Regions from separate parts of the Fictibacillus enclensis genome, predicted to be linked through region 3. Evidence: riboswitches for the same ligand, from Rfam matches in the RefSeq annotation. Region 3 holds a riboswitch; each other region holds the start of a gene.
The links. Region 3 has a riboswitch for thiamine pyrophosphate ahead of thiT (energy-coupled thiamine transporter ThiT). Riboswitches for the same ligand answer to the same signal wherever they lie in the genome.

Region 1 (7,664 bases), 880 kb from region 3:
CTGCGGCCAGCATTAAACAGCAGGCGGAATTGCTTTCAGAACTTGAACGCAGCCACAAAAATGCAGAAGATCAAATGAAAAGCCTGGTGCGCTTGAGTGATTCTCCCTACTTTGGAAGAATCGACTTTAAAGAGAAGAGTGATTCCGATTCTCAGCCGATTTACCTTGGCATTGCCTCTTTTTATGATGAAGAAAAGGATCAATTTTTGGTATATGATTGGCGGGCGCCCATTTCAAGCCTGTATTATGACTATTCTCTGGGCAAGGCGGAATACGAAGCTCCTGGCGGTGTTATTTCAGGTGAGATGGAGCTTAAGCGCCAATATATCATTCGAAACGCTATCATCAAAAGCATGTTTGATACGGGTGTAACCATTGGTGATGAATTGCTTCAGGAAGTATTGAGCCGTCAGGCGAACCCGCAGATGAAAAGTATTGTGGCGACCATTCAGAAAGAGCAGAACCAGATTATTCGAAACACGAAGGGGTCCCTGTTGATCGTCCAGGGTGCTGCGGGATGCGGAAAAACCTCCGCCGCCCTTCAGCGTGTGGCTTACCTGCTATACCGTTACAGAGAAACGCTGACAGCCAACCAAATCGTTCTTTTTTCTCCAAACAACGTATTTAACAGTTATGTATCCAATGTCCTTCCTGAGCTCGGTGAGGAAAATATGATGCAAACGACGTTTCAGCAGTATATTCACCATCATTTGGGCAGCTCCTTTCACCTTGAGGATCCGCTCGAACAAATGGAAGCGGTGCTGACAGCTGGAGAGGGTCCACAGGATCAGACAAGGCTGGCCAGTATCCAATACAAAGCGTCTCTGGACTTTATGGATATGATTGAAAAGCACATTTCTCGTCTTCGTAAAGAGGGAATAATCTTTAAACCGATCAAATTCAGGGGGAAAGTACTCATCCCGGCTGAGGAGATTAAAGAAAAGTTTTATTCCTACGCTCCATCGGTCTCGATTCCGAACCGGATGAAACTCGTATCCGAATGGCTGGTCCGTGAGGTGCGCAAATTCGAAAAAGCCGAAAGAAATGAACCGTGGGTAGAGGAAAAAATACAGCTGCTCGAAAAGGATGTATACGTAAAGCTGTATCAAAAACTGCAAAAGAAAAAGCAGTACTCAGAAAATACATTCAACGATTTTGAAAGAGAGCAAAAGCTGTTATCGGCTTATGTCGTATCAAGAGCATTTAAGCTGCTGAAGAAAAGGATTAAAGCTTTAACTTTCATTAATTTAAAAGCACTCTATATGGCGTTGTTCAAAGAGGATGGAGTGGTTTCACCTGCAGAAGTCCCGTCCAGATGGAAAGAAATATGCCTGCTTACTGCAAAAACTCTTGCCCAGGGAGAATTGTATTATGAAGATGCTACTCCATTTTTATATTTAAAAGAACGGATGGAAGGCTTTCAGACTAATACGGCTGTAAGACATGTATTCATTGATGAAGCCCAGGATTATTCACCGTTTCAGTTTGCCTTCATACAACGGCTGTTTCCGCGGAGCAAAATGACAGTACTGGGGGATTTAAACCAATCCATCTATGCGCATTCCACAGGAGACGCTTTTCAAATGCTGTACGACCGTTTTGGCAGGGAGAATACAGAGCAGATTATTCTGACCAGAAGCTACCGGTCAACAAGGCAGATTGTAGAGTTTACAAGAGAACTGCTGGATGAACCGGATAAGGTTGTTCCATTCAACAGGGATGGAGAAAAGCCGGTACTGAAGCAATTTTCCGTTTCTCGTGACCATTCCCGCTCAGTTGCAGATACGATTGCGCATCTTCAAAACGAGAAGGTTAAAACGATTGCCGTCATTTGCAAAACCGAACAGGAGTGCAAAGAGGCGTATGAAGCATTGAAGGAACAGGTGGAGGTAGAATTGATGCTGAAAGAATCGTCCGCGTTTAAGCAAGGAACACTGATCATCCCGTCCTATCTCGCCAAAGGGATTGAATTTGATGCTGTTCTTGTTTATGATGCGTCAAACGAAGTGTATGGAAAAGAAAGCGAACGAAAATTGTTTTATACCGTTTGCACCCGTGCTATGCATGAACTACATCTTTTCGCCAAAGGAGACCTTTCGCCGTTTTTTGAACGAATTCCTGAGGATACCTTTCATGCTGAAAACTAAATGATCAGTTTGTCGAAGCTTGCCGAAATGGCAAGCTTTTGTTATTTTGCAAAAAAAAAACACACCCGAATGGGTGTGTTAATTGGCGGCTAGGACTTTATAGCCAATTTCCTCTAACTCCTGAATATCCTCTTTGCTGGTTACGCAAACGGAATCATCATTAACTCTGCAAACAACTGCTTCATTTTCATGACAATTCTGCAAGGCGCCTACCACCGAGTCGTATTCTTTTCCTTGTATCTCTTTTTGTCCAACTGACCAGGAACGCTGCCGGCAAACGTGATTGACTAACGAAACCATGACGGGACCACCTCCGTATTGGTTTATATAAGATTAATACCACAATTTTAGCATTTTACTCTTGTACAGGCAAAAAGAAATTTAATTGTAACATTTTATCTTTTTATATCGAAAATTCAGTTATTTTGCAATTGAGCTTAACGCAGGTAAGAGAAAGCAAAAGCGGACTAGGAATAGGTTTATGAGGGTATGAAAAGGTAATAGTTAGAGTAGAAGGGAGTTTTGAAAAATGAAAGTAGCAGTTGCAGGAGCAAACGGAACAACCGGCAGGCTGATTTTGCAGGAATTAGCCGGCGCAGGACATGAAGCAATGGCGATTATACGAAAAAAAGAACAGGCCTCAGAACTCGAAACGCTGGGAGCCGAAACGGTGCTGGCGGATCTGGAAGGGGATCTTTCAGATGCGATCAGAGGGTGTGATGCCATCATATTTGCGGCAGGTTCAGGTTCCAAAACAGGACCAGAGAAAACTGAGGCGGTTGACCGGGACGGGGCCATCAAGCTGATGGAAGAAGCGGAAAAGCAACAGGTGAAGCGTTTTATCATGTTAAGCAGCATGGGGGCCGGAAGTCCTGAAAAAGGCCCGGAAGAACTACAGCATTATTTGAGGATGAAAGGTGAAGCAGACGACCGGCTGGAATCCAGCAGGCTTCACTATACCATCGTGAGGCCGGGCGCCCTGACCAATGACGGAGGAAATGGGAAAATAAAAATTGGTGAGCAGCTGGGCCAGGGAAGCATCTCCCGGGCAGATGTGGCGAAAGTCATGGTTCAGTCGCTGGACCTGGAGAATGCCAATCATAAGATTTTTGAAATCCTTGAAGGAGACCAGCCAGTAGCCGATGCCCTTAAATCCCTATAAATAAAGAATGGAAAAGGCATGCTCCGAGGGCATGCCTTTTTCATTTGAGACCTTCTGCACTGCATTTCGAAGGTGTTTTCTGTTAGTGTAGGAAATAAGGGTTTTTGAAAGGAGAATAAAAGAAATGAACCAAGAACTTTACAGACAATTCGAAATGACAAGAGGATTTTTCTTAAGAAGCATCAGCAAGATTTCACCAGAACTGGTTGATATTCAGCCACAAGGGTATAACAACACGATACAATGGCACATCGGGCACGTGTTAACCGTTACCGAACAGTTTCTGTTTGGTAAATCCTTTGCTTTGCCCGGGAAATATGTCGAATGGTTTGGCAAGGGGTCAAAGCCGGTTGACTGGCAAGGAGATGTTCCATCCATCGAGGAATTGACTCCCGAGCTTGAGAAGCAGCTTCTCCGCATCAAGGAAATTCCGGAAGAAGCCCTTGAGCAAAAGCTGGAAAAACCGTTTCTTGGATTGGAAACGTTCCGGGAATTGGCCGCTATGTCTCTCTTTCATGAATCTAACCATTTGGGTCAGCTGCATTCCATGAAGCTATTGCTCGAACGCACACAGCACTAAAATAACCCGGAGAACCTGTTCAGGTTCTCCGGGTTATTTATATACACGCAAAAGGCAGAAAGTTACAGAGGTTTTAAGTTTTATGTAAAGTCATCCACCACAAAACGTTAAGTCAGGAGTGAATGACTGAATGTAAAAAATCGATATCATCTTTAATTTTTTCTTTTAATAGATGATCTCTGCAACGTATATATTCGCCAGTGAGCGTAGCGATTTCTTTCATAAACAAAACAACCTCTGTATGTTTTAGCATGCATTCTCCCTGCCTTGATTTGTAATGGATAGTTCTTCTACTCCATCCTTTCCTCTTTTTTCGTCAAATTAAACCATGTTCTGCGACATTTTTATGATTTAAGAGAAAAAGGTGTGCATCAGCCTGTGACAAAAGGCGGATTGCGTGAAAGTTGAATAGAAGCTATGATAACATGGAAAATAAAATATATTTTCTGCTAGGGGAGCCCGTAGCCGGGCTGAGAGAGGGGAGAACGATCCCTTTGACCCTTTGAACCTGATCTGGGTTATACCAGCGTAGGAAAGTAGGAGTCGAAGATAACGGTATATTTGTATGTTTGTTTCTTTGTCTATCCTGTCGGGTTCTATTGATTAGAACCTGGCTTTTTTATTTTACCCGTTGCTTCGCCATTCCCCGCTGCGTGTAGCTCCGACTTTTAACAAGAGGAGGAAGTGGCATGACAGTACAGAACGAAAAAAAGGTTTCATTGAAATCGCAATTCCCGAACAGTGAGAAAATCTATCAAGAGGGTTCTCGCCAAGATATCAGGGTGCCCATGAGAAAGGTTAATCTGAGTACCACCAGGCTTTCTGGAGGGGAAGAGAAGAATTCGCCGGTGCTTCTTTATGACACAAGCGGGCCCTATACTGATCCGTTTTATACATCAGATGTAGAAAAAGGACTTCCGGTTTTAAGGAAACCATGGATTCAGGAAAGAAATGATACTGAAAATTATGAAGGACGTAATGTGAAGCCCGAAGACAATGGATATAACGAAAAGAATGAACGGAATGCCTATGCTTTCCCTGTTGCTGTAAAACAACCACTGCGTGCACGAAAAGATAAAAATGTAACCCAGATGCATTACGCAAAAAAAGGCATCATCTCGCCGGAAATGGAATTCATCGCCATCAGGGAAGGATTGGAGTCAGAATTTGTCCGCAATGAGGTGGCTTCCGGAAGAGCGATTATTCCGGCAAACATCAACCATCCTGAGTTAGAGCCCATGATTATCGGCCGGAATTTCCACGTGAAGATCAACGCAAATATAGGCAATTCAGCAGTAACTTCCTCCATCGAAGAAGAAGTTGAGAAAATGACCTGGGCGACTTACTGGGGAGCGGATACCATTATGGATTTGTCCACTGGAAAGGACATCCATACGACCAGGGAATGGATTATAAGAAATTCACCGGTACCTGTTGGCACAGTCCCGATTTATCAAGCGCTTGAGAAAGTGAATGGCATAGCTGAAGATTTATCCTGGGAGGTGTACAAAGATACGTTAATTGAACAGGCGGAACAGGGGGTGGACTACTTTACTATTCATGCAGGGGTTTTGCTCCGATATGTCCCATTAACCATCAACCGGGTGACCGGCATCGTTTCGCGTGGCGGCTCCATCCTGGCCCAGTGGTGCCTGGCTCACCATGAGGAAAACTTCTTGTACAGTCATTTTGAGGAAATTTGTGAGATCTGCAAACGCTATGACATCTCCATCTCCCTTGGGGACGGTTTGCGTCCAGGATCGATTGCCGATGCGAACGATGAAGCACAGTTTGCCGAGCTTGAAACGCTGGGAGAACTGACGAAAATCGCCTGGAAGCATGACGTCCAGGTGATGATTGAGGGACCAGGACATGTGCCGATGCATCAGATCAAGGAAAACGTGGATAAACAATTGGAGATCTGCCATGAAGCGCCTTTCTATACACTCGGGCCGCTAACAACGGATATTGCCCCGGGCTATGATCACATCACATCGGGCATTGGAGCCGCAATGATCGGCTGGTTCGGAACTGCGATGCTTTGCTATGTGACACCAAAGGAACATTTGGGATTACCCAATAAAGATGATGTGCGCGAGGGGGTAATCACCTATAAGATTGCAGCCCATGCAGCCGATTTGGCCAAGGGCCACCCGGGAGCCATGGAACGGGACAACGCACTGTCCAAAGCCCGTTTTGAATTCAGATGGGAGGATCAATTCAATCTGTCACTTGACCCGGACCGGGCAAGAGAATACCATGATGAAACCCTGCCCGCACAGGGAGCGAAAACCGCTCATTTCTGTTCAATGTGCGGACCGAAGTTCTGCTCTATGCGAATTTCTCACGATCTGCGGAACATGCCTGAACTAAAACAAGAAGCCGAGAAAGAAATGAAGAAAAAAGCAAAAGAGTTTCAGGAACAGGGCTCCAATCTGTATTTATGAAAAACTGTGAGGAGCTTGCCGAACGGATGAGGCTTTTAGAAAAACAGCTGAAGGAAATACAGTCCCATTGTTCTCACGTTTTCTTTGAAACCTCTGAATCGGACAAACGGACCTGTGTAAAGTGCAGCTTTACTGAAAGAATTTTTTACCGATTTCCTCAAAAGCATTCCTGAACTAGCAGGTGGATGCATATTTCTGGCAAAGGGCACTAAACTAGATATAGTGTGTTTATACAAAGCACTAGATCAAGAATGCAGGTGAAAACGGAGGAATCGGTATGAATAATTGGCTGCAGCAAGCAATAAGCTGGACAGAACAAAGACTGGGACAAGCTTCCGAGGGATTCAGGGAAATTTTCAACAAGGTGAAGCAGGAATCCTCAATGAGTGTGAATGACTTGGCTACATTTATCATGCTCCATCCGGAAACCGTAAAAAAAAGGCGGGAATTGCTAGGGCTTACCTTTGCCACCTATACTTTGAAAATGGGAGAGACGGATTTGATTTTGGAGGCAAAAGAGAATTCGTTGCCCAAGGTACTGGAATGCCTGGTGATCAACAAGAATAAAGTCATTTCCCATTATCGTTCCTATGACAAAAAGACCAAAACAATAATGGCTGTGCCGGATGACATTAAAAACTATCATAGTCACTGAAGAACCGTCTGCCAAAAGGCAGACGGTTCTTCTTATTCAGGATATAGAAAGATTTTTGGGAATATTTTAAAAAGTACTTGTAAGAAAAGAGGAATCATATTAAGATTAAATCGAAACGTTTCACTTTTTCCCTCCTATTTTTTAATCATCAAGAAGACTAATTGCCTCAATTATGTAAGCGATTCCAAAGAAATGAACCGAACACCTTATTTTTTTACACCGTTTCGAAACGTTTCTATTCACAAATAGAAATTTTTGGAATGAATGAGAAATGGAGGAAAAGATATGATTGAAATCAAAGAAAAGAAAATATGGATTGATGGATCTCCTCAGATCATTATGTGCGGTGAAATTCACTACTACAGACTCGACAGGGGCGATTGGCAGGACCGGATCACCAAACTGAAGAAGGCGGGATGCAATGCGGTGGCCGCGTATGTTCCATGGATTTGTCACGAGCCCGTGGAAGGTGAACTTGATGTAACGGGGAAGACCCGTCCAGAGCTTGATATCGGTGGATTTATTGATTTATGCAAAGAAAACGGTCTTTCCTTCTTTGTACGCCCGGGACCTTTTATTATGGCTGAGATGAAAAACGAGGGGATTCCTTTTTGGGTCTACGAAAAGCATCCGGAGATCATTCCAGTCACATGGGATGGCCGGGATATCCAAA
Region 2 (7,664 bases), 350 kb from region 3:
AAGAAACGTACAGGAGGAAAAAGATCATGAACTTAGTGCCAATGGTTGTTGAAACCACGAACAGAGGCGAACGCTCGTATGATATTTATTCAAGGCTTTTAAAAGACCGAATTGTCATTATTGGCAGCCCAATTGATGACAATGTTGCCAATTCTGTAGTCGCTCAGCTGCTATTTCTGGCAGCAGAAGATCCCGAAAAAGATATTTCCATCTATATTAACTCTCCTGGGGGATCTGTTACTGCTGGTTTGGCGATTTATGACACGATGCAATTTATTAAACCAGACGTGTCAACGATATGTATCGGGATGGCGGCATCCATGGGCGCTATCCTGCTGATCGCCGGAGCAGAAGGAAAACGGTATGCGTTGCCGAATGCAGAAGTCATGATTCACCAGCCGATGGGCGGGACAGAAGGTCAGGCGGCAGACATGATTATCCACGCCAAACGAATTATTCAAACGCGGGAGATCTTAAATAAAATTATCTCCGACCGCTCAGGTCAGCCGATGGAACGGGTGGAAAAGGATACAGACAGAGACTTCTTTATGACAGCGCAGCAAGCACTGGACTACGGCATTATTAACAAAGTGATTGAAAAACTATAGGTGTAACGGAAAGAGCTTATGAGCTCTTTCAGCTTGTGGAGAAAGCTCTGTTTTTTCTCCACAAGCTTTTTTATTTGTTTAGAATTACTGCCCTGTTGTGTGATTTCTCTGAAGAAAAAGATCCTCACACACCTAGCCAAGCTTGGCTAGGTGTGTGGCGATCTTTTTCATATTCTGACAGGCTGCTGTGAGAAGCACCTGCTCACTCGCATTCTGTAATCCCCTCAACCTGCAATAGCGAAGCCCATGCAGCTCTTTCGAATCTGCGAAGCTTCGCTCCACCTTTTCTTTTCTAAATTTATAAAGCATCTTTCCAGAAGCCGACAGTCTGTTGTCGCGTACTTTTTCTTTATGTTCTTCCCAGACATGGCGCGTTACGACTTTTTGTTTGTTTTTTGAACGCGTGCACTCATTTAATAGTGGGCATTCTGCGCATAGCTTGGGATCCGATTTATACTCCTGATATCCTTCCCTTGTGGTTGTGCAGTAGACGAGTTCCTGGCCATTGGGACAAACATATACTTCCCGTTCTTTATCGTATGTAAATTTCCATTTCGGCATCAGCCCTTTTGTTGGGTGGTATCTGCGGTGGGCGATCACCCCGAAAATCGTCCGGTCATAAAGTCCCTTACAAATCGGAGTGGTGAGATAGCCTGAATCTAAAGCCACAGCTTCTACCCCTAATTGAAATCGTTCGATTTGGCGGTCTAAACGAGAAAGGTAAGGCACAGAATCATGCACGTTCCCAGGGGTGACATAGGCATCGGTGATAATATTGAATTTCATATCGGTCGTTCTATGATCTAAATAACAGAACATTTCTTGTTTATGGTCTCGCGACATAAAACCACAATCGGGATCAGTCGTACTTTTGCGAATTTGCTTCTTTTCTTTCACCTCCTCTTTCTCTTTTAAGGGCTTTTTTCCGTGCTTTTCTCTGTCCTCCTCGACCGCCTGATTTAATTCTTCAATGTATCCTCTTGTTTCTGCTTCCACTTCTTCTCTTGTGAATTTATGTTTATTGGCATTCGCTTTAAGGTGGGTAGAATCGGAAAATAAGACTCTTCCTCCCACCATTTTATGATTCATGGCTTGAAGGACGATCTCATCAAAGATCTCTTGAAAGACGTGGGTATCTTTGAAACGAGTCCGCCGGTTCCAACTGATCGTGGAATGATCTGGAACAGGGTCATTCAGTTTTAAGCCAAGAAACCAGCGATAAGCGATATTGGTTTTGACTTCTCGTTCAAGTTGTCGTTCTGAGCGAATGCCGTAGAAATAGCCGATGAACATCATCTTGAAAAGCAGAATAGGGTCCGAAGGACGTCCTGTAGATTCTGAATAATAAGGACGAACTTTCTCACCGATAAAAGAAAAATCGATATAGCGATCAATCTTCCTCAAGAGGTGGTCTTCAGGAACCAAATCTTCGATAAAAACAAACTCTGCTTCATTCTGAGTATCCTTTTTAGGCTTATACATACAAACACCGTCCGATCCTTATTTGTTAGTTATATTATAACAAATTAACGCGGTGAATAAATAAAGTTGATGGATAAAAAAATAGACTGTCGAGAGTTTCTCGACAGCCTGAGAAGCGAAAGGCTTCTGTCAATTGATGAACGGCAGAGCCGCCAGAATAATAAAAACCAGCACCATGCCTGAATTAAAATAGAATTCTATTTTCAGTTTAAAATAATACCGTTCCACTGCCCTGAACAAAAAAACAACAGCGAGGATGGCAAAAAGGACGGAAGGGCTGTTTACATAAATGCCATTCCAGAGTGCACTTAAAAAGCTCAACAGTAAAAGCACCATCTCCGCATATGACCAGGCTTTGCTCCGTTTTTTCATAGAGACACCTCTTTCATGCATCGTCCATTTATTGTACGGAACACGCATGAAAACAGTGCCCTTCCTATTTGATAATTTTGTTTGAAGAGTTATTCTGTTTGGCATTCTCTACCGCTTTTAGAAGTTCCCCAGCAGCTTCCGAAGGTTTTAGATGGTTACTGATGGCCGTTATTACAGCTACCCCATCTGCGCCTGCCTGAACGACTCCTGATGCGTTGTCCTTATTGATACCGCCAATTCCGACGATAGGGGCATCTATTCCGTTGTCCCGCAGCTCACGAATCACCGAATACCCCATCACCGGCCTTGTATCCATTTTTGTTCCTGTCGGATAAACCGGACCGACTCCGAGGTAATCGGCACCAATTTCAAGCGCATGCCGCGCTTCATTCAGACTGTGGACCGAAACACCCAATAGTTTTCCCGGAACGGCTTTACGGATTTCCTCGAGATCTCCGTCTTCCTGTCCGACATGCAGTCCGTCTGCATTCAACTTCTTCATTAAATGAATATCATCGTTAATGATAAATGGAACGTTAAATCGGCCGCATATTTGTTGAAGGGCCATGGCAAGTTCTATCCGGTCGTTTCCTTCCAGACAACCCTCCCCTTTTTCACGGAATTGGAAAATTGTTGCTCCACCAATCAGCGCCTTCTCCAGAACTTCTTCGGCATGTGATGGACAATTGGTGCTTCCCATAATAAAATATACCTTCATTCTTTCTTTCAGCGCGGTCTTGCTCATCGGCTGTTCCCTCCATCCACAGTTTCCCATCTGCCAGTCTCATCAAGCTCTTCATCACGCAGAAGATATAGCTCATCCAAAACAGCCGTTTGAAAACTTCCTGGCCCGCGCGCGCCGGAAACCGCCCGCTCTGCACAAATGCCCAGGTAAGTAAGCGATCCGGCCACCCGGTCGAATGGAGTCAAATCAGCCGTTACGGATTTAGCAAGGAACAACCCGATCAGAGAGGTGGATAAGCAACCCGTCCCTGTCACATAGGAAAGCATTTCATGCCCCCCTCTTATGATCATAGTTTCTGTCCCATCACTCAGGATATCCTCTTTACCCGTAATGGCGACCAAGCAATTCAACCGATTGGCCGCATAGCGGGCCAGTTCCGAATTGTCCTCTCCCAGACCCCCGTCTACCCCTTTTCCGCTCCATTCTTCTCCGCTTAAGAACGCGATTTCAGCCGCATTGCCGCAGATCACATTTGGAGAAACTTCCTCAATAATATCCAAAACAGCCGTTTTTCTTAACGATGATAATCCCGCACCGACCGGATCAAATACAACCGGAATTCCATTGGCTTTGGCTTTTTTTCCGGCGATAATCATTCCTTTCACCAAATCCGGTTCAACCGTTCCGATATTCAATATAAGGGCGTCGGCTGCCATTACTGCTTCTGCTGCTTCTTCATAATGATGGGCCATCATGGGGCTTCCTCCGGCAGCGAGAATTCCATTGGCCAGAAAATTCATCGTTACCTGATTGGTCATATGATGAATCAAAGGTTTTTTCAAGCGAATATCTTTTATAAGATTTGGTAATTTTGTCATTGGTATTTCCTCCTGTATGCCCAGTGGTTGGTCGGTCCATGGCCGCTTCCAAGATGAAGGGGTACGCTGATGGCTTCCTGTATAAAGGCTTTGGCGGTTTCAACGGCTTCAATCGGAGATTTTCCAACAGCAAGTTCGGCTGTTATTGCAGCAGCAAATGTACAGCCTGTTCCATGGGTTTGTGATGTTTCAATGCGTTTCCCTTCAAATTCAATCAATTGTTCCCCATCATAATACAGATCCACTGGTTCATTTTCATGGGGAAGGTGACCGCCCTTGATGACGATTTTCTTTGCTCCCAAACCATGCAGAAACTTGGCTGCGTCTTCTCTGCCCTGTTTGTCCTCAATCTTTCTTCCGGTCAGTTGCTCGGCTTCTGGAATGTTTGGAGTCAGTATTTCTGCGAGGGGAAGAAGGTGTTTCTTTAGAGCTTCTATTGCATCCTTCTTAAGCAGTTCTGACCCTCCCTTCGCGATCATCACCGGATCAACCACCACATTGGTCCATTTATATTCCTGAATAAGTGAGGATACCGCCTCAATAATTTCGGCACTGAAAAGCATGCCTGTCTTCAACGCGTCTGGCCGCAGATCATCTGCAATACTTTTCAGTTGGTCTACCACCATTTCAACCGGTATGGCATGAATATTTTGGACACCTGTAGTATTTTGGGCGGTGACGGCCGTAATGACCGACATGCCATAAGCGCCTAATTCTTGAAAGGTTTTCAGGTCGGCCTGTATGCCGGCACCTCCCCCGGAATCCGATCCTGCTATGGTTAAAGCTTTTGGTGTGTTGGACATTATAGAAAACTCCTTCTTTTTCTTGACTTCATGTAAAAAGCCGCCCTCAAAAAGAAGGCGGCTTAAACATCATCATTTAGCTGGTCGTCCGTTTAAGCCACTTCCCTACGACGGTATGATCCGTATCAGGTTCAAAGGGTCAAAGTTCACTTTTCTCAGCTTTCACAAGCTCCCCTAGTGGTTGTTGCTATAAATATTATTTACACTCTATCGTATCGGACATCAATAAAGGCGTCAAATCGGAAATATGGAATATGTCGAAAAGTTAGTGAACGGCGTTTAAAAAGAGCGCGTTACGGGCATATTTTATACAACACCCGATAGAAACTCTGGAGGGAGAGAAATTATGAATATAAAAGAGAAACTGCAAAATTTAAAAAACAACCCGGAAGATGTATACAGTCATGCTCAGTCAGAAGAAACCTTCTCAAGAAATTACACCAATCCAGTCGAAGTCAAATATATCCCGACAAAAGAAGTTTATGAATTGCGAGTTTTTGACATGGAAGGCGGTGAGCAACTGGAAAGTAAAACTTTCCATTCCGTAGATGAGGTGCTGGCTGATTTAAATCTGGAAAATCAAAAATAACAAATCTAAATTTTCAGAATAAAATTGTTGCTATTATCTCTTGGGATAAGTATACTAGTAAAAACCCACTAAAGCATTAGCTATAATTACACAAGCTTTTGCAAAAATATTCAAGGAGGAATAGAGCATGAAAGATAATACGTCGTATAATAAAGATATGAACGATCTTGTGAAATACAAACTTCAGAAGAAAAATGACCCGTTCGCTTTTAATATGGTTGCTCAGATGATCCTTGATGAGTCCTTGCACGCCTTTCAAATGAAACGTTATAAAGAACAAATAGATGAAGCCCTTGAGAAACGAGACGAAGCCAGGTTTATGGAATTGACCGACGAATACCTTCGCTTCCTGGGGTAAGAAATCAAACCTTTTTGGTTTGATTTCTTTTTTTTTTGCCCTCTCCCAGTTGTGCGGCAGTGCAAAAAGTTGCATTATCATGCGTTTATGCTAGTATTTACAAGGTGATTATTTACAACATGAGCAGTATGTACGGAGGGTAACATGAGTAAAGTAAGACGAAACGATCCTTGTCCTTGCGGAAGCGGGAAAAAATATAAACATTGCTGTCAACGGTCGCTGACAACAACAAAGATGAAACAAATGGTTGAAATCAGCCGTCACCTGGAAGGGCTGGCAAAGTTTGCTTTTGACAACTTTCATGAAGACATGGGAAAAAAAACACGGAATTTTATCCAACAATTTAATGTTGATAATGAGCAGGTGGAAACATACGCAAACTTGATGGTATGCTGGCTCATTTTTCATTCGGCGGCTCAGGACGGTAAAACACCCGTAGAACTGTACCTTATGGAACAAAAAGAAAAAGAAGAGCGTCAGGTCTACGAAGTAGTGAAAGAATGGAAGAACACCACCCCTTCACTGTATACCGTTCAGGAACAGCTAAACCGGAACGTTTATAAGCTGAGAGATTATTTCACTCATCAGGAACATACGGTTGAAATCCATTCAGAATCCCTTCCTGAAGTGGAATTACTTGTTGCAGGTTCGCTGATCGCTACAGGGGAACATCAAGAATTTTACATTGATTATGCAAAAATTCCGGTTTCCGCTTCCGATCTATCAAAGAAACTGCAAACCATTCAGTCTGAACAATTAACAATGAAGGACGATTTTCCAAATGTTCTTCACATTCTTTTGTCCAACAAGTCTGCTGTTCCGGTCAATGATTCGGTTTTAGCTCTACTGAAAAATACAGCTTCTTCCGAAATTTATGAAAAGGCCATTCCCCTTTGGGATCAATGGAACAACAGCCAAAAGCTGACCGTTCGAAAAGAACAGCTTTTCGCTGGAGCACTGCACTATTATGTCAGCAAACACCACCTAGAACAAGGAACATCACAGGCGGAAACAGCTGCTTTATACGATGTTTCAGCGTCCAGTCTTTCTGCCAAATACCGTCAGCTTAAAAGTACCATTCAATAAAAAACCTGCCAATGGCAGGTTTTTTTTAACTTTCTGTTGGTTTGTGTTTCTTTCGGATAATTCCAATTAACATAACGACAATCAGGATAAGATAGAGAGTAAACCACCAAAGCGTCCAGTTTTTGGCCACAAAATCGGTGAACTCCATCGTGTTTGAATGTACATGATTGGCCATCGCCCAGACCCACAATCCTGCAGGCAACAAAAACGTTCTGTAGCGGTGATGTTTGGACATATGCTGCAATCCCATCATGCCTGCATAAAAACATACAACAATTTTTACAAAAATCCCGACAATCCAGACGGCTCCAATCAACACTTCAATTCTCTCGAGCAGCTTAACTATATTAATGGCGCGCATGAGTTCGAACGTAGGAAACGTATTACGGCTCACCAGATAATAACCATCAACACCGATTACGATAATGATCGTTATCAAAAGAATTAAGCCTGAAATCGCGATAGCCATTAAATACGTTCTCATAAGATTTTTCTTTTTTGATACATATGTAAACACGGTCCCCAGCAGGATGACCTCAATAAAAGGAAATCCCGTTGTTGTATAAGCTCCCTGAAGGATACTCCTAGGTGGTTGCTCCAAAAAAGGCTTTAAATTATGCAATTCAAACCGGTTGAGAGTCAGTAAAAGGGACACAAGGAAAAGCACGCCCATGATCGGGTTCAGAAACTCATTAACCCTGGCTATATTATTCAGCCCGTAATAACAGGAATAAAGGGACACGATAATCAGCATCATTTGAAACGTCCATGCATTGGTGTCCGGCAGCACACTTGAGATCATA
Region 3 (7,664 bases):
GTCGCAGGGAATTCTGCTTTTTATTCCGGCGAGTGCCATATCCGCTGCAACAATCGCATTGCTTGCACCCATTGCGTTACGCTTCACACAAGGAACTTCCACAAGTCCGGCCACGGGATCGCAAACAAGACCAAGCATGTTCTTTAAGGCAATGGCCATGGCTTCAGCCGACTGGGAAGGCGTGCCCCCTGCCAGTTCAACAACCGCGGCAGCGGCCATACCTGTGGCAGAACCTACTTCCGCCTGACAGCCCCCGGCTGCGCCTGAAATAGAGGCATTGTTGGCTACTACAAAACCAAAGGCTCCTGATGCAAACAAAAAGGCAACCATCTGTTCTCTCGTAGGATTTAATTTTTCCTTTAAGGCAAAAAGTACTCCTGGCACGACACCTGCCGAGCCTGCGGTTGGAGTGGCGCAGATGGTTCCCATCGCCGCATTCACTTCATTGGTGGCAATGGCTTTACTTACAGCATCGAGCATAAATTCACCGGACAGGCTTTTACCGCTTTTCATATAGTTTTGAAGGAGAAGAGCATCTCCGCCTGTCAAACCGGAGTGTGATTTAACATCCTGGGTGATACCCCGCTCTACTGCTTCCTCCATCACTTTAAGATTACGGTCCATCTGACTGATGATTTCATCTTTTGTCCGTCCCGTAATTTCCATTTCCTGTTCTATCATAATATCCGAGATTTTGCAGTTTTTCGCTTCGGCAAGTTCCACTAACTCGGCTACATTTCGAAACATACGACGTTCTTCCTTTCAAGGTTACTCGTTTATTTTTACTACTTGCTGAACAATGGGAAGAGCTTCGATCTCTTCAACAAGTACTTGATGCACGTTCTGGTCCACTTCAATAATCATTAGCGCTTCCTGCCCCTTTTCCTTTCGCGAGACACGCATATGTCCAATATTGATCTGATGCTTGGCCAGAACATTTGCCACACCTGCAATGGCGCCATAACGGTCATTATGGACAATAAGAAGGGCGGGGTGTTCACCGCTCAGCTGCAGATCGAATCCATTCAGTTCTGTTATTTCTATTTTTCCACCGCCGATTGAAATTCCAACCAGCTCAATTTTACCATGCTCATCTCCGAGAACAATCCTGGCTGTATTCGGGTGATCGGTAATCGCATCTTCTTCCGTCATTTTGATCTCAATGTTCTGCTCCTTTGCCAATGAAAGCGCATCCACAATCCGAGTGTCAAAAGTATCAAAATCCAGGATGCCTCCCACGATCGCAACATCGGTTCCATGACCCCGGTATGTTTTGGCGAACGATCCATAAAAAGAAATATGCGCATAGTCCGGTTTCCGTCCGAACAAGTCGCGGGCTACTCTTCCGATTCGTGCGGCACCCGCTGTATGAGAGCTTGAAGGTCCTATCATTACCGGACCAATAATATCAAAAACACTTTTGTACTTCATCTTTGTCCCTCCGAAAAAGAATATTACACATAAAAATATTCCCTTCATTACTGTATCATATCTGAACAATAATGAAGAGAACATCTTTCTTACTCAACCGAGATAATATACGGATAAATAGGCTGATTTCCGAGATGAACTTCCACTTCAACAGAGGGGTATGTTTCTTCAATGTACTGTACCAGTGATTTTGTTTCTTCCTCAGTTGCATCTTCTCCGGTGATCAACGTAAGAATCTCTGAATCCTCATCAACCATTTCTTTGATGAGCTGATGAAGAGCTTCTGTTTGATCAGGCATGGAAGCCACGATTTTTCCGTTCATAATTCCCATAAAATCACCTTTTTTGATCTCTATTCCGTCAATGGATGTGTCCCTGACAGCATGGGTCAATTGTCCGGATGTTACATGGTTCAGTGCCTCTGTCATCCTGCCCTGGTTTTCCTTCAGATTTACTGCCGGGTTGAAAGCAAGCAAGGCGGCCATTCCCTGAGGAACGTTTTTCGAGCGGACAATGGCAACATCCTGGTCGGCGACCGTGGCTGCCTGTTCGGCGGCCATGACAATATTGCCGTTATTCGGAAGAACGATGACCTTCTCTGCGTTCACTTCCTCAATGGCTTTCACGATGTCTTCCGTACTTGGGTTCATGGTCTGTCCGCCTTCAATGACATAACCTGCTCCAAGCGAAGTAAAGAGCTCCTTAATTCCGCTTCCCATGGCAACCGTTACGATTCCATATTCCTTTTTCTCGCTTTTGGCTGCCGGGCTGGCGGCCGGTTCGTGCATCGCCCGGTCGGATTCCAGGATGGCTGAATGCTGTTCTCTCATGTTTTCAATTTTTATGTTAATCAGGCTTCCGAAGCGCTGTGCCAGTGACAGCATGTCTCCAGGCTGTTCGGTATGAATATGAACCTTCACGAGCTCCTCATCAGCAACAACAAGCAATGAGTCGCCGTGCTGATTCAGCTCGTTTCGAAATTCATCTTCACTGAATGGTGCTTTTTTTATTTTATCATCTTCGAATCTCACCATAAATTCGGTGCAGTATCCGTAATGAATATCTTCGGTCTTCATATGGATCTGAGCTTTATGATGCTCGGCATTGACCATATCCTTCATGGAAGGTGCCTGCTGGGAAATTTCAGACAGTTCCTTTCCTTCAAGGGCAGAAAGAAATCCTTCATACACCGTCAGAAGCCCCTGTCCGCCGGAGTCCACCACCCCTACTTCCTTCAGTACAGGAAGCAAATCAGGAGTGCGATCAAGAGAAACTTTGGCTTCTTCAACAATCTCATACATGACGAGAAGAAGATCATCATTTTTCTTTGCTGACTTTACGGCTCGTCTGGCCGCATCTTTCGCCACTGTCAAAATGGTTCCTTCGATCGGTTTCATCACAGCTTTGTATGCTGTTTCCACTCCGTTCTCAAATGCTTTTGCAAAGTCAACCGAAGTAATCGTTGCCTTCCCTTCGATTGATTTTGAAAAACCACGGAAAAGCTGGGATAGTATTACCCCAGAGTTGCCTCTTGCTCCCATCAGCAGGCCGCGTGAAAAGACTTGAGCAACCTTGCCGATATCGGCGCTGGTATTTTGCTGAACTTCTTTTGCCCCGGAAGTGATGGTAAGGTTCATATTGGTCCCTGTATCTCCATCTGGAACAGGAAAGACATTGAGTGCATCAATCATTGCTGCATTTTTTGATAAGTTTGCGGCACCGAGTGCAACCATGGCCGCAAACTTATTACCGTCTAAAACTGTTAAAGACACAAACTTTCCTCCTAACTAAGGGGTTGTAACCCTGACACCTTGAACAAAGATGTTAACCGAATCCACAGACAGACCCAGCATTTGATCAAGTGTATACTTCACTTTGGTTTGAACATTATGGGCTACTTCTGAAATCTTCGTTCCGTAGCTTACGATAATATACATATCAATATGTACTTCTTCTTCTTCCTGTCGAACCACAATTCCCCGAGAGAAGTTGTCACGCCCTAAAAGCTCGGTAATGCCATCCTTAAGCTGCTTTCTTGACGCCATGCCAATAATTCCGTAACAGTCAATTGCGGCTCCTCCAGCAATGGTTGCGATGACTTCCGTAGAAATGTCAATCTGGCCGTATTTGTTCTTCATTTCAATGGACATGATGAATCCCCCTTTTTATGAATCAATTATGGCTAACCCTCATTTTACTATATAACTAAGTTTTTTAAAAGGACATCTCCATTTGACAATAGCATCAAAGTTATGTCAAGCATTTTTACTTGAAATGCATAAATTCATTTGTTGCTTTTCTTTAGTGGTCATGCTACTATAGGTTAGTATTTAACATACGACTGATATGATACAGTTTTACTGTTATAAAGGAGGTACACAATATGTCACGCAAATGCTACGTTACTGGAAAAGGCCCTAAAACAGGAAACAAGCGTTCACACGCCTTGAACAAAACCAAAAAGAGCTGGGGAGTTAACGTTCAAAAAGTCCGCATTTTGGTTGACGGCAAGCCGAAACGTGTATATGTTTCTGCACGTGCCCTTAAATCCGGAAAAATTGAACGTGTGTAAATGCTCATAAAACAACGGGTTCCCCGTTGTTTTTTATTTTGCAAAAAAAAGGAAAGGCACCCTCTTTGACAGGGTGCCTTTCCTTTTTTAATAAATGTTGTACATAAAATAAGGTGCCGGTCGTCCTCTTTTATCCTTTTCTAAACGAACCTAAAACCGCACGTACAAATCCTCCTAAAAACCTAGGCAGTTTAATGGTGTAAAATTTCATCATACCCCTCCTCCAGGCCCTTAAAAAATAAGACATTCCTTGTAAATATATTCATCATATAAAAAATAGTACCATGCGGCCTGACGTTAAAGATTAATTTAATCATGGCTCTTTATGAACATTAATATGCCGCCAGAGAAGGAATAAGTACCATTTTTATTTACAAGCTCATTGGATATGCAAAGGGTGGAACCCATTGGCAAATATTGCTGTTTCAATGGGTATTTAAATCCGGAAAGCGAGAGGCCATTCACCGGCCCGTTAAAGGGAAGAAAGGAATGATAGGGGTACTCCGGTTCATTCACGGCCTCATATGTCCCGGGTGCTTTCAGGCTGATTGAATTTTGACTGTCGCGGATCTCGATCGGCACACTCTGTTCAAGGCCCAAAAGCAGAAGCTGGATATTGGCCAGTTCATGATCGAGCCTGCCGCCAGTCGCACCAAGCAATATGATTCCCTCCGGCTGTTCGGCAACCGCCCATTCGAGGGCCAGTTCCAGGTCGGTTTTGTCCTTTTCTCTGTCATATTCAAATAACGGGAGTTCATAAGAGGACATCCATTCCCTTTCCCTGCTGTCCAGTGAGTCAAAGTCACCAAAGGCATAATGAGGCTTGATGCCTTTTTTCAGCAGATGGTACACGCCACGATCAACTCCTACCCAGACGGAGTCATTTACAGGAAAACAAGAAAAGTCCGGATGCTTCTCTTCCGGACCTCCTGCTACAATGATGATATTCATGCTGCCTGTGTTACTCCGCGGCCCGTGTGATGAAGAAGGCGAGGCGCGGTTTTCGTTAAGAAAAGGAACGCCGCAATGGTGATAAGAGCAACCGGAATCATGTAGGAAACATTATAGATTACTGAATACACAAAAGGATTCATTCCTTTCGGAGCGTATGCTGCAAAGAAAATGACACCGGAAACCACGTGAGAAGCAAGACGGAGCACGCTTCCAAACAAGATTCCAGCCACAATGGCTGACATTCTTCTTTTTGGCGAAGATACGGCATTGACTCTGAAAACTCCTGCAAAACCAGCAAGCAAAAAGGCCAGCGGATAATCAAGAATCAAGGAAGCCGGATGAATGCCCGCTGTTCCGTCAATCAGCATTTTGACCATTCCTACGATCAGGCCTGTGGCGACCCCCCCGGATACTCCTCTGCGGAACGCCATTAGAAAAATCGGCAGCATTTCCAGAGAAACCGATCCCCCATAGGCCCAAATCCCTTTAAATTGTACAAAGCTTAAAATGATGGCCAGTGCGGACATCATTGCGATTTCGGTTAAAAACCCAATCCGTTTTGTCATATTGTTCTCCCCCTAACATGGTTAAGAAAAGAAAAAAGCAACCGGCATGTGAATGACGGTTGCTTTTTAATGAAACAACAGCGACTCCACATTCCTACGCAAGCATGATCTTGCTTCAGGTTCTAAGGGTCGGGAACTTACTCCCCTCTCAGCCCCTGTATGGGACTCCCCCTGTGGTTACTTCTCTCAGTTCTTTATACCCATCTATTATACACCACGAATGGCCTGAATTGCACCTTTTATGTCCTTTTTCCCATAAATGGCCGATCCCGCAACAAGGACAGTCGCTCCCGCTTTTTCACAAAGGCGTGCGGTCTCTGCATTTACGCCCCCGTCAACCTCGATCTCGACATCAAGACCCTTTTCGTCGATCAGTGTTCTGAGTTCCTTGATTTTTGATAAAGATTCTTGGATAAAAGACTGTCCTCCAAAGCCCGGATTGACCGACATGATTAAAACAAGGTCCAATTCAGGAAGAACATGCTTAATCGTATCGATCGGAGTGGCAGGGTTCAGTACAACCCCCGCTTTTTTTCCATGCTCTTTAATCAGCTGGATGGTCCGGTGCAGATGGGGGCACGCTTCTACATGAACCGTAATGATGTCGGCTCCTGCCTCTGCAAAATTAGGAATATATTGATCCGGATTTTCAATCATCAAATGGACATCAAATGTCAGATCTGTGAACGGGCGTATCGCGTTTACCACAAGCGGGCCCATCGTAATGTTTGGTACAAAATGACCGTCCATCACATCTATATGGATGTAATCGGCCCCGCTCTCATCAGCTGCCCTGACTTCTTCGCCCAGCTTCGAAAAGTCAGCGGAAAGTATGGATGGCGCAACTTTTATCATGTTAGTACCTCCGTTTTTGTTCCTTGATTTCCTGTAAAAATTCCAAGTAGTGGTCATAGCGGAAGCGAGGAATATCCCCTTCTTCCACGGCTTCTTTTACCGCACATTTCGGCTCCGAGCTGTGTGTGCAGCCCCGAAACTTGCAATCCGATACTCTTTCTTTCATCTCCGGAAAATTATAAGAGAGCTCTTCGGTTTCGATTTCAACAAAATCCAGCGAACTGAATCCCGGTGTATCGGCAATCAGTCCTTCACCATATGGAAGGAGTTCTACATGCCTGGTCGTATGCTTTCCCCTGCCCAAATGGTCGGATATATCATTGGTCTCCAGCATAAGCTCAGGCATCAGTGCATTCAATAGAGACGACTTTCCAACTCCCGACTGTCCGGCAAACACACTGGTTTTGCCTTTAAAAATGGGTTTGATGGCTTCCATTCCAGCGAGCGACATGGCAGAGGTTGGAAGGACATCATATCCCAGCTTGCGGTAGGCTGTGATATAATTTTCAATCTCCTGCTGGTACTCGTTACTCTCGATCAAATCCATCTTTGTAATGCATATAACCGGCTGTATGCCATTATCCTCGATGTGGACAAGAAAACGGTCGAGCAACGCTGTTGAAAATTCGGGCCGCACCGCAGAAAACACTAAAATAGCCTGATCGACATTCGAGATGGGCGGCCGGTTCAATTCATTCTTTCTCTCTTTTACATCGAGTATATACCCATCCGTAGGGTTGGTAGATTCAAACACAACCCAGTCCCCCACCACAGGAGTAATTTTTTTCTTTCTGAAATTCCCCCGTCCTCTGCATTGAAAGACCTCGTCATTGAAAAGCACATAATAAAAACCAGCGACTGATTTTATAATTCTTCCTTCAGTCTTATTATTCATTATTCTCTCCTTTGAAATTTCCTTCCTTTGCATCTTTATAGTTAAATGTTTTGGCCGCTTGCTCTTTTCCGTTTAAATATACCGTATAGGACGCATCCTTTTCTGGTGAAACCGTGAGCGGCACCATATATTCTTTCGTTTTCGAAATTTGTTCTTCCACAAATACAGCATTATCCTTTTTGGCATCACTGTAAACAATTCTTACCTGAAATTGTTGGTCCTCATCTTCTTTGGACACTTCCACGGTAATTTTGTTGTTAAACGTGATTTCCTGGTCCTGTGGTTCTTCGCCCGAATCTGGCTTTTCCGGTTTATCTTCCGGCTTTTCTTCTGGCTTCTCTTCAGGCGGTTTAGGTTCAGGCTTCTTTCCCTTGGAAATGACGACATTTAC
Region 4 (7,664 bases), 990 kb from region 3:
GCTCCGGGCATGATGGCATGCACGCCAAGGTCCTCTAATTTCTTTGCAAGAAGTACATCATCAGAAGCATAAGGCAGAACAGTAAATCCTTCATTCAGCAAGATCTCCGACGCTCTCAGCGTTTCTACCGGATCAGGCAGAAGGGTCTTGAAATCTCCTATAACTTCTACCTTAATCATATCACATAAACCTGATGCTTTTGCCAGCTTTGCGATCCTGACCGCTTCTTCTGCTGTTTTGGCACCCGCCGTATTGGGAAGCAGAGTATATTTCGACGCATCCAGCTTTTCTAAAAAATTCGGCTGTTCCGGATCAAAAATATTCATTCTCCTGACTGCAAATGTCAGAATCTCTGTACCTGATACGTTAACCGCTTCTTTTTGAACATCAAAATCCGGGAATTTTCCCGTTCCCAAAAGAAGACGTGAAGAAAATTCATGGTTTCCAATTTTAAGCATAATGCTCATCCTCCTCCTACAAAATGGACAATCTCTACTTTATCTCCGTTGGCCAATACCGTTTCGGCATGCTGGCTTTTGTTCAAGATTTCTTCATTAAGCTCTACGATCGCCCCCTTGCCAGCCAGCTTTAGCTCTTTGATTAAATCATCAACCGTCTGAACCCGGGCAACTTCCATTGTGTTTCCGTTTACGATCAGCTTCATGTCCCCTCATCCTTTCATTTGTTCAAGTACAAACCGTTCGGGAGCAAACTCATTCAGACTTTGCTCCTCTTTCCTTCCGCAAACCAGCTCGGTTATCCATTGCCCGGTAATCGGGCTCAAAAGAATTCCGTTTCTGAAATGCCCGGCCGCAAAATAAATGTTGGAATGGTTGGGATGTTTCCCCATATACGGCAGGCCGTCCGGTGTTTGCGGACGAAAGCCGCTCCACGCCTTCTCCCATTCTCCATTACGGATGCCGGGAACCACCTTTATCGCACCCTCAAGCAATTGCCCGACGGCTTCAGCGGTTACTTTCCGGTCATAGGTTCCCGTACGCATCGTCGCGCCGATCACCAGTCTGCCTCCCTGTTTCGGCACAAGGTAGCAGTCTTTTGAAATGATGCTTGAGGTAATGACAGGCTCCATAAAATTCAGCGACAGACATTCTCCTTTTACGGGAAAGACCGGCATATGAAGGCCTGTCTGGGCAGCAAGTCTCCCTGTCCATACGCCTGAAGCCAGCACCAGTTTTTCCCCATAAAACGTGCCTGCGCTGGTTTGCACGCCTGTTCCCAGTTGGGCAAAATCGAAGCCAGCAGCCTCTGTATACTCCATAAAATCGGCACCCAGCTTTACAGCGGCCTGGGCGTAGGCCTGAGTCAGCTTGGGAGCATTCACCTGACCGTCCTTCGGCAAAAACAGGGCGCCCGCCAGTTCCGCTGATGCGTTTGGTTCCTTTTTACAAAGTTCATCCACGTCCATCCACTCGGCGGGCTGTCCGTTAGCCCTGTGAAAGGCAGCCAAATCCTGCAGCCTTTCTGCCTCACAGCTGTCTTTGGCTGTTTTAAACAATCCTTTATCCACCCATTCCATATCCACACCGCTGATTTCCTTAAGTTCATAACTTAGTTCCGGAAAAAGCTGCCTGCTCTGTCTGGCCATCTCATACAGCGGGCCTGCTTCATGAATCTCTGCCTGGGCTCCGAGCATGCCGGCCGCCGCAGAAGAGGCTTCACTTCCAATTTTGTTTCGTTCCAATACAAGAACGTTGTAAGGGGTGTGACGGCGAAGAAAGTAGGCGATCGAACTGCCAATGACCCCTCCGCCGATGATGATGACATCATAATGTTTGCGCATCCTGATCACTCTCTTTCATTAAAACTGCTTTGTACTGTTTGGCTATCGAAACAGGATCTTCCGCCTTCCAGATTCCTGACATGACAGCAATGCCCGATGCTCCTGCGCTGACAATGGCGCCAACTCTCTCCGGAGAAATTCCTCCTATGGCGAGAACCGGAATGCTGACCGCTTCGGCCACCTCCTGCAATTGATCAAGTCCCCTTGGCTCTTTATCCTTTTTGCTTTCGGTCGAAAAAACATGACCAAAGAAAAGATAGTCCGCCCCCTTCTGTTCCGCCTGGATCGCCCCATCCCTCGAATGGACTGACTGACCGATTCTAAAAGAGGGAAAATGATGCCTGACCACATCTGGCGCAAGACTGCTTTCCTTTAAATGAATGCCGCCGAGTCCTGCAGCTACCGCAACATCCACACGGTCATTCATATAAATGGCTTCTCTTTGTATGCCACATTGCTTCAGCTTTTCGGACAAACTGTAAATGTCGCCTGCAGCCTGGCTGTTTTCTCTGATATGTATCGCTGTCACATGGGGGGCAAGGATGGATGACACTGAAAGAATACGGTCTTCGCTCTGTTTGCCGTCCGTGATGACATGGAACTCCAATGGGTGCATTTCCATTCCTCATTTCCATACAAAAAAGCCACTCTTTGCGTAGAAAGAGTGGCTGATTCACTGTTTTTTCAAATCAGCTGCAGCAGCTGTCAAAGCTGTGCAGTGGCACTTCCCTACGCTGGCATCATCCAGATCAGGTTCAAAGGGTTTAGAACAATGCGTTCAGTCTCAGCCCGGAAGGCTCCCCCAGTGTTGCTATAATATGAAGTTATTTTCATCTTACCACGAGCGAAAAAAATGTAAAGTGATTAGAAGCTGATTTTTTGCTCGAGGAACGCACGCAATTCGGATACCGGCATACGCACCTGTTCCATTGTATCACGGTCACGAACTGTTACTTGCTGGTCTTCCTTCGAATCAAAATCATACGTGATACAAAACGGCGTTCCGATTTCATCTTGTCTGCGGTACCGTTTTCCGATTGATCCGGTTTCGTCATAATCCACCATAAAGTCCTTGGCAAGACCTGCGAACACTTCACGCGCTTCCTCGGATAATTTTTTGGAAAGGGGCAGTACCGCTGCTTTAAACGGCGCAAGGGCAGGGTGCAGATGAAGCACATTTCGTGTGTCTCCGCCTTCCAGCTCTTCCTCTTCATAAGCATCAATCAAGAAGGCAAGGGTGACACGATCTGCTCCAAGCGATGGTTCGATGCAATACGGAACATAGCGGTCGTTCGTTTCCTGATCAATATAATTGAAATCTTCTCCGGAATGTTCGCTGTGGCGCTTCAAGTCAAAGTCGGTGCGGGAAGCAATTCCCCAGAGCTCGCCCCATCCAAATGGGAACTGATATTCAAAATCTGTCGTCGCGTTGCTGTAGTGAGAAAGCTCTTCGGATTCATGATCACGAAGGCGAAGCTTATCCTGCTTCATGCCAAGATTCAATAGGAAATCATGGGCGTATTGCTTCCAGAAATCGAACCATTTCAATTCCTCTCCCGGTTTGCAGAAGAATTCAAGTTCCATCTGTTCAAATTCCCGCGTACGGAATGTAAAGTTTCCTGGCGTGATTTCGTTTCGGAAGCTTTTGCCTACTTGTGCAATACCAAACGGCAGCTTTTTCCTCATGGTACGCTGAACGTTTTTAAAGTTTACAAAGATCCCCTGCGCTGTTTCAGGGCGAAGATAGATTTCGTTCGTACTGGACTCTGTTACCCCCTGGAATGTCTTGAACATCAGGTTAAATTGGCGGATGGAAGTAAAATCATGTGCTCCGCATTCAGGACAGGCAATGTTATGTTCTTCAATCAATTTTTCCATTTCATCAAATGACAATCCATCCACAATCTTTTCAATGCCTTTTTCGGAAAGCGCATCTTCAATCAGCTTGTCCGCACGGTGGCGTGCTTTACACTGTTTACAGTCTATCATTGGGTCATTGAAGTTTCCAATGTGTCCTGAAGCCACCCATGTTTGTGGATTCATCAGGATCGCAGCATCGAGACCTACATTGTAAGGGGATTCCTGAACAAACTTTTTCCACCAGGCTTTTTTTACATTGTTTTTCAGCTCCACACCGAGCGGGCCATAATCCCAAGTATTTGAAAGTCCTCCGTAGATTTCAGATCCCGGAAAAATAAATCCGCGCTGTTTCGCCATGTTGACGACTTGCTCCATTGTCACACTCATGTCATTCTCTCCTTTATTCGCATTTGCTTTTTGAAAACCAAAAAAGCCCCCGCCCATAGACAAATCCTGTTTGTCCAGGGACGAGAGCTGTACTCACGCGGTTCCACCCTAATTGATGCAATCACTATTGCATCCGCTTTGGTCAATTAATGGCTCGAGACTTCCGTTTCTCTGAACATTCGCCCGGGCTTTCACCATCCCCGGTTCGCTTCATCTAAAGAGGCTCAGATACTATTGGTCTGTCATTGCGGTTATGATCTTCGATTATGGAAAAAATAGTACAGTTTTTCCGCCATAATGTCAAGTCTGTACGGTATGCAGAACTTTTATTCTTTCAGGTAAAAAAAGAAAACTCATCGCCATTGTCGATGAGTTTCATAAGAGCCCTTAGAAGCCCCCAAATCCGCCGCCCGGAAAGCCTCCATATCCACCTGGGAAACCACCGCCGAATCCACCATACCCACCTGGGAAACCGCCGCCGAATCCTCCCGGTACCCCTCCATAAGCGCCTGGAAACGGAGCCACCCCGCCGTAACCATAACCGTAGCCAAAGGCAACTGGCGGACGTGGAGCGAGTGCGAAGCCCGCAATTGTGCCGAGTCCAAGACCAATCAGCCCTGCACCCAATAATGGGAAAAATCTTCCCGTACCATCATCCTGATGGGGAAACAAATAAACATTTTCCGTGTCAACATTTTGGATGGTTCCTACGTATCTGCCGCCATCTTGGGTTGTGATTTCAACATCCTGCCCCATATATTGACAGCATAAGCCATAATAATGTTCTTTCATGAATAACCCTCCCTTTTGTCGAAATTACATAAGGTTCTTCATATGGTATGCCAATTAGGGAATATGGGTGTGGAACAGCAGTCTGTTAGTTTGATGAATTGGAGAAAATGGGTACTAAGTACATAGAACCTTTGAAAGGGGCACCCATATGGATAAAGATTTGTCACAGCACAAAGAGCACGCTGAAAGAAAAGCAGAAGAATACAAAGAAGAAGCAGAGCCATGGATCGTTCGCATGGCCCGGTTTGGTCACCTGTCGAAAGGTGCCGTTTACATTCTCATTGGAGTACTCGCGGTTATGACTGCATTCGGTTTGGAGGGGAAACTCGCTACTTCCTCTGGTGCACTTTACACGATCGCCAAGCAGCCTTTTGGCTCCATTCTGCTTGCAGTGCTCGCTGTCGGGCTTGCCGGCTATGCGTTGTGGGAAGTCATCATGGCAATCTTTGATCCCGAGCACAAAGGGAAGGATGCAAAAGGATGGATGGCACGCATAAGCTACCTCATTGTTGCAGGTGTCTATTTCGGCTTATGCGGAAGTGCCATCAAGATTATATTCAGAGCTAGCAGTGGTTCCTCCAGCGAGAAATACCAGACACTTTCAGCCAAAGTTCTTGCGCAGCCTTTTGGCCAGTTCATCATTGGGCTCCTTGGCGCCATTCTGATCGGGGTAGGAATCTTTAATTTTTATAAGGCCTATAAGGAAAAATATTTAAACAAACTGAAGCGCGAAGAAATGAATCAAAAAGAATGGAAAACAGCACGTTACATTGGCAAATTTGGAATTTCCGCCCACGGAATCGTCTTTGCCATTATGGGCATCTTTCTCATCCGTGCAGCCGTCCAGGCAGACCCTGATGAGACGAAAGGACTGGACGGGGCACTTGCGGAGCTTGTTAAACAGCCCTATGGGCAGGTTCTCCTGACCATAGTAGCTCTCGGTCTCGTTGCCTACGGCGTTTACCTGCTCTTTGAAGCACGCTTCAGAAGGCTCGACCCTTAAAATAACAACATCCCGGCTCAAAAGAGCCGGGATGTTGTTTTATTGATCCGGTGTGAGAACAAGTTTTTCTTCGTCTTTAAAGGAAGCTTCCTTTGTATCGGTTACATGATAGTTTCCCGTCGTCCAATCCTTGATCTGGTTGTCGTACCACTTGCTCAGCACATGTCCCGATTGCCCTGGACCAACCACATTATATGATTTGGACAGGTCCGAGAGATCGACGACCGTCCGCCAGGCGGCTCCGTGATTTACTTTTCCTGTTGCAGGATCCCAGCCTGCCGCTCCGACCGTCACCCTGCTGCCGCCCATCTCCGTCTCTTTCGGATTAAACAGCGGGTTAAGCGGTTTAATCGCAGCGAGTGGATGATCAAAAGGAAGGGTATGATAAGCTCCCCAACTCCACTTCTCCGTGTTCTCACCTTGCACGTTTTCTACTTCCTTTACCGTTCGTGAAAATGACCGGTTGGAGACAGCTTGCAATCCGCCCGCTTCCTTGACCCAGGGTCCTTCCTGCCCCTTTGATGCACAACGTATAAGTTCATCGACTACTTGCGCTTTTCCGTCAAAAAGTTTCATCATCTTTTGATCAATCTTTTTTTCAAACAGCACGTTGCTGAATTCCTGCATCCATAAATTAAATAGTAAAGGTGCAGCAAGTTCTTTATCATCTTCATGATTCCAGTCCTTCAAAATCTGCAGTGCTTTCTTTCCGTTTGGATCCAGCTTATCCTTTTCAATCAGCGGCAGCAGCGGTCTTTCTCCACCGTCTTTTCACCAATCACCTCACTTAACTGCCCTGAGGCCTGTCGTCTGCTTAAGTCCATCTGAAACATCCGATCCTGAGCCGTTACATAGCCTTGCGCCATATACAAGTCCTTCAGGGTTTTGGCCACAATATGCGGCACGCCATTTTTATCTCTGTAGGCCTTCACTGGAGATGTCAGTGAAGAGATTGCTTCTGTCCCGCTGGTCACCGGCAGGCTTTTTCTCATGAGCCAATAAGCGGCTGTCCCTGAAATCACAAGGATGATGAGGACCCCTGTTATTACAATAATAGCTGTTTTCTTCCAGCGGCTCCTTTTAGGACGCTGTTTTTCAATTTGAACGGCTGTTTCCACCATCACTCCCCCTTTTTTTATCCATTCTGTATGGTCTAGTTGTTTTCCTTCTCCTGAAATTCCCAGTTATAAACCGCTCTCATATGTTGCTTTCATGCTAATATATTGATAGAAGAGGGAGAAATGGTTTAAAATGGGGACCTTGAAAGGAGGCAGCATATGAAGAAATGGCTATGGCTGGCGCTCATCCTTTTAGGTTTGATAGTTGTCTCAGTCGGAGGATGGTACTATTATCCTCAGTTTAAAATTGACCGTTTGAAAGCACAAAATGCCGCTTTACAGGACTCAGCCGATAAGCCTGAATCCCATAAAGTTTCCTATATCGGCCATTTAAGAAATCTTCCGGGAAAAACCATTCATCATCTTGCCCTGGGAGACTCAGTCATACAGGGACGGGGATCGACGGAAGGTGGATTTATCAAAATAGCCAACGATGAAATATCCTCGCTTACCGGAAAGAAAGCGATTCTGGATAACCAGGGTATATCCGGGGCAACAAGCGGAGACCTGCTCAGATTTTTATCCAATCCTGAGATGAAGGAGCGGATTCATTCAGCAGATTTGATAACGATCAATATTGGGGGCAATGATCTCGTTAAACTCGCATTAAAGGAAGGTCCGGTTAAAGCGCTGCAGGATTATGCCAATGTTAAATCATCCTATCAGTATAATCTGGTTGAGATCTTTTCCATCATTCGAAAAG

Region 1: linked by a shared signal. The riboswitch ahead of thiC (phosphomethylpyrimidine synthase ThiC) and the one ahead of thiT (energy-coupled thiamine transporter ThiT) in region 3 are both predicted to bind thiamine pyrophosphate.
Region 2: linked by a shared signal. The riboswitch ahead of thiD (bifunctional hydroxymethylpyrimidine kinase/phosphomethylpyrimidine kinase) and the one ahead of thiT (energy-coupled thiamine transporter ThiT) in region 3 are both predicted to bind thiamine pyrophosphate.
Region 4: linked by a shared signal. The riboswitch ahead of QNH15_RS05690 (thiamine phosphate synthase) and the one ahead of thiT (energy-coupled thiamine transporter ThiT) in region 3 are both predicted to bind thiamine pyrophosphate.

The regions. Positions count from the first base shown of each region.
Region 1 is NZ_CP126109.1:1,156,420-1,164,083, forward strand. It holds gene helD (RNA polymerase recycling motor HelD) at 1-2,147, shown strand, start outside; gene QNH15_RS06285 (hypothetical protein) at 2,226-2,447, opposite strand; gene QNH15_RS06290 (SDR family oxidoreductase) at 2,677-3,309, shown strand; gene QNH15_RS06295 (DinB family protein) at 3,434-3,889, shown strand; TPP riboswitch at 4,331-4,441, shown strand; gene thiC (phosphomethylpyrimidine synthase ThiC) at 4,579-6,336, shown strand; gene QNH15_RS06305 (hypothetical protein) at 6,614-6,991, shown strand; gene QNH15_RS06310 (beta-galactosidase) at 7,277-7,664, shown strand, end outside.
Region 2 is NZ_CP126109.1:1,689,498-1,697,161, reverse strand. It holds gene QNH15_RS09100 (hypothetical protein) at 1-2, shown strand, start outside; gene clpP (ATP-dependent Clp endopeptidase proteolytic subunit ClpP) at 27-608, shown strand; gene QNH15_RS09090 (IS1182 family transposase) at 741-2,090, opposite strand; gene QNH15_RS09085 (hypothetical protein) at 2,220-2,462, opposite strand; gene thiE (thiamine phosphate synthase) at 2,527-3,207, opposite strand; gene thiM (hydroxyethylthiazole kinase) at 3,204-4,025, opposite strand; gene thiD (bifunctional hydroxymethylpyrimidine kinase/phosphomethylpyrimidine kinase) at 4,022-4,828, opposite strand; TPP riboswitch at 4,914-5,014, opposite strand; gene QNH15_RS09065 (hypothetical protein) at 5,175-5,417, shown strand; gene QNH15_RS09060 (IDEAL domain-containing protein) at 5,545-5,775, shown strand; gene QNH15_RS09055 (YecA family protein) at 5,920-6,861, shown strand; gene QNH15_RS09050 (GerAB/ArcD/ProY family transporter) at 6,887-7,664, opposite strand, start outside.
Region 3 is NZ_CP126109.1:2,037,379-2,045,042, reverse strand. It holds gene sdaAA (L-serine ammonia-lyase, iron-sulfur-dependent, subunit alpha) at 1-747, opposite strand, end outside; gene sdaAB (L-serine ammonia-lyase, iron-sulfur-dependent subunit beta) at 769-1,431, opposite strand; gene QNH15_RS10920 (DAK2 domain-containing protein) at 1,521-3,203, opposite strand; gene QNH15_RS10915 (Asp23/Gls24 family envelope stress response protein) at 3,219-3,581, opposite strand; gene rpmB (50S ribosomal protein L28) at 3,815-4,003, shown strand; gene spoVM (stage V sporulation protein SpoVM) at 4,134-4,214, opposite strand; gene QNH15_RS10900 (thiamine diphosphokinase) at 4,313-4,954, opposite strand; gene thiT (energy-coupled thiamine transporter ThiT) at 4,951-5,523, opposite strand; TPP riboswitch at 5,598-5,705, opposite strand; gene rpe (ribulose-phosphate 3-epimerase) at 5,731-6,378, opposite strand; gene rsgA (ribosome small subunit-dependent GTPase A) at 6,380-7,273, opposite strand; gene pknB (Stk1 family PASTA domain-containing Ser/Thr kinase) at 7,266-7,664, opposite strand, start outside.
Region 4 is NZ_CP126109.1:1,047,704-1,055,367, reverse strand. It holds gene QNH15_RS05705 (thiazole synthase) at 1-458, opposite strand, end outside; gene thiS (sulfur carrier protein ThiS) at 464-664, opposite strand; gene thiO (glycine oxidase ThiO) at 671-1,801, opposite strand; gene QNH15_RS05690 (thiamine phosphate synthase) at 1,785-2,417, opposite strand; TPP riboswitch at 2,511-2,615, opposite strand; gene QNH15_RS05685 (glycine--tRNA ligase) at 2,666-4,048, opposite strand; gene QNH15_RS05680 (hypothetical protein) at 4,436-4,840, opposite strand; gene QNH15_RS05675 (DUF1206 domain-containing protein) at 4,989-5,843, shown strand; gene QNH15_RS05670 (penicillin acylase family protein) at 5,883-6,536, opposite strand; gene QNH15_RS05665 (penicillin acylase family protein) at 6,581-6,964, opposite strand; gene QNH15_RS05660 (GDSL-type esterase/lipase family protein) at 7,121-7,664, shown strand, end outside.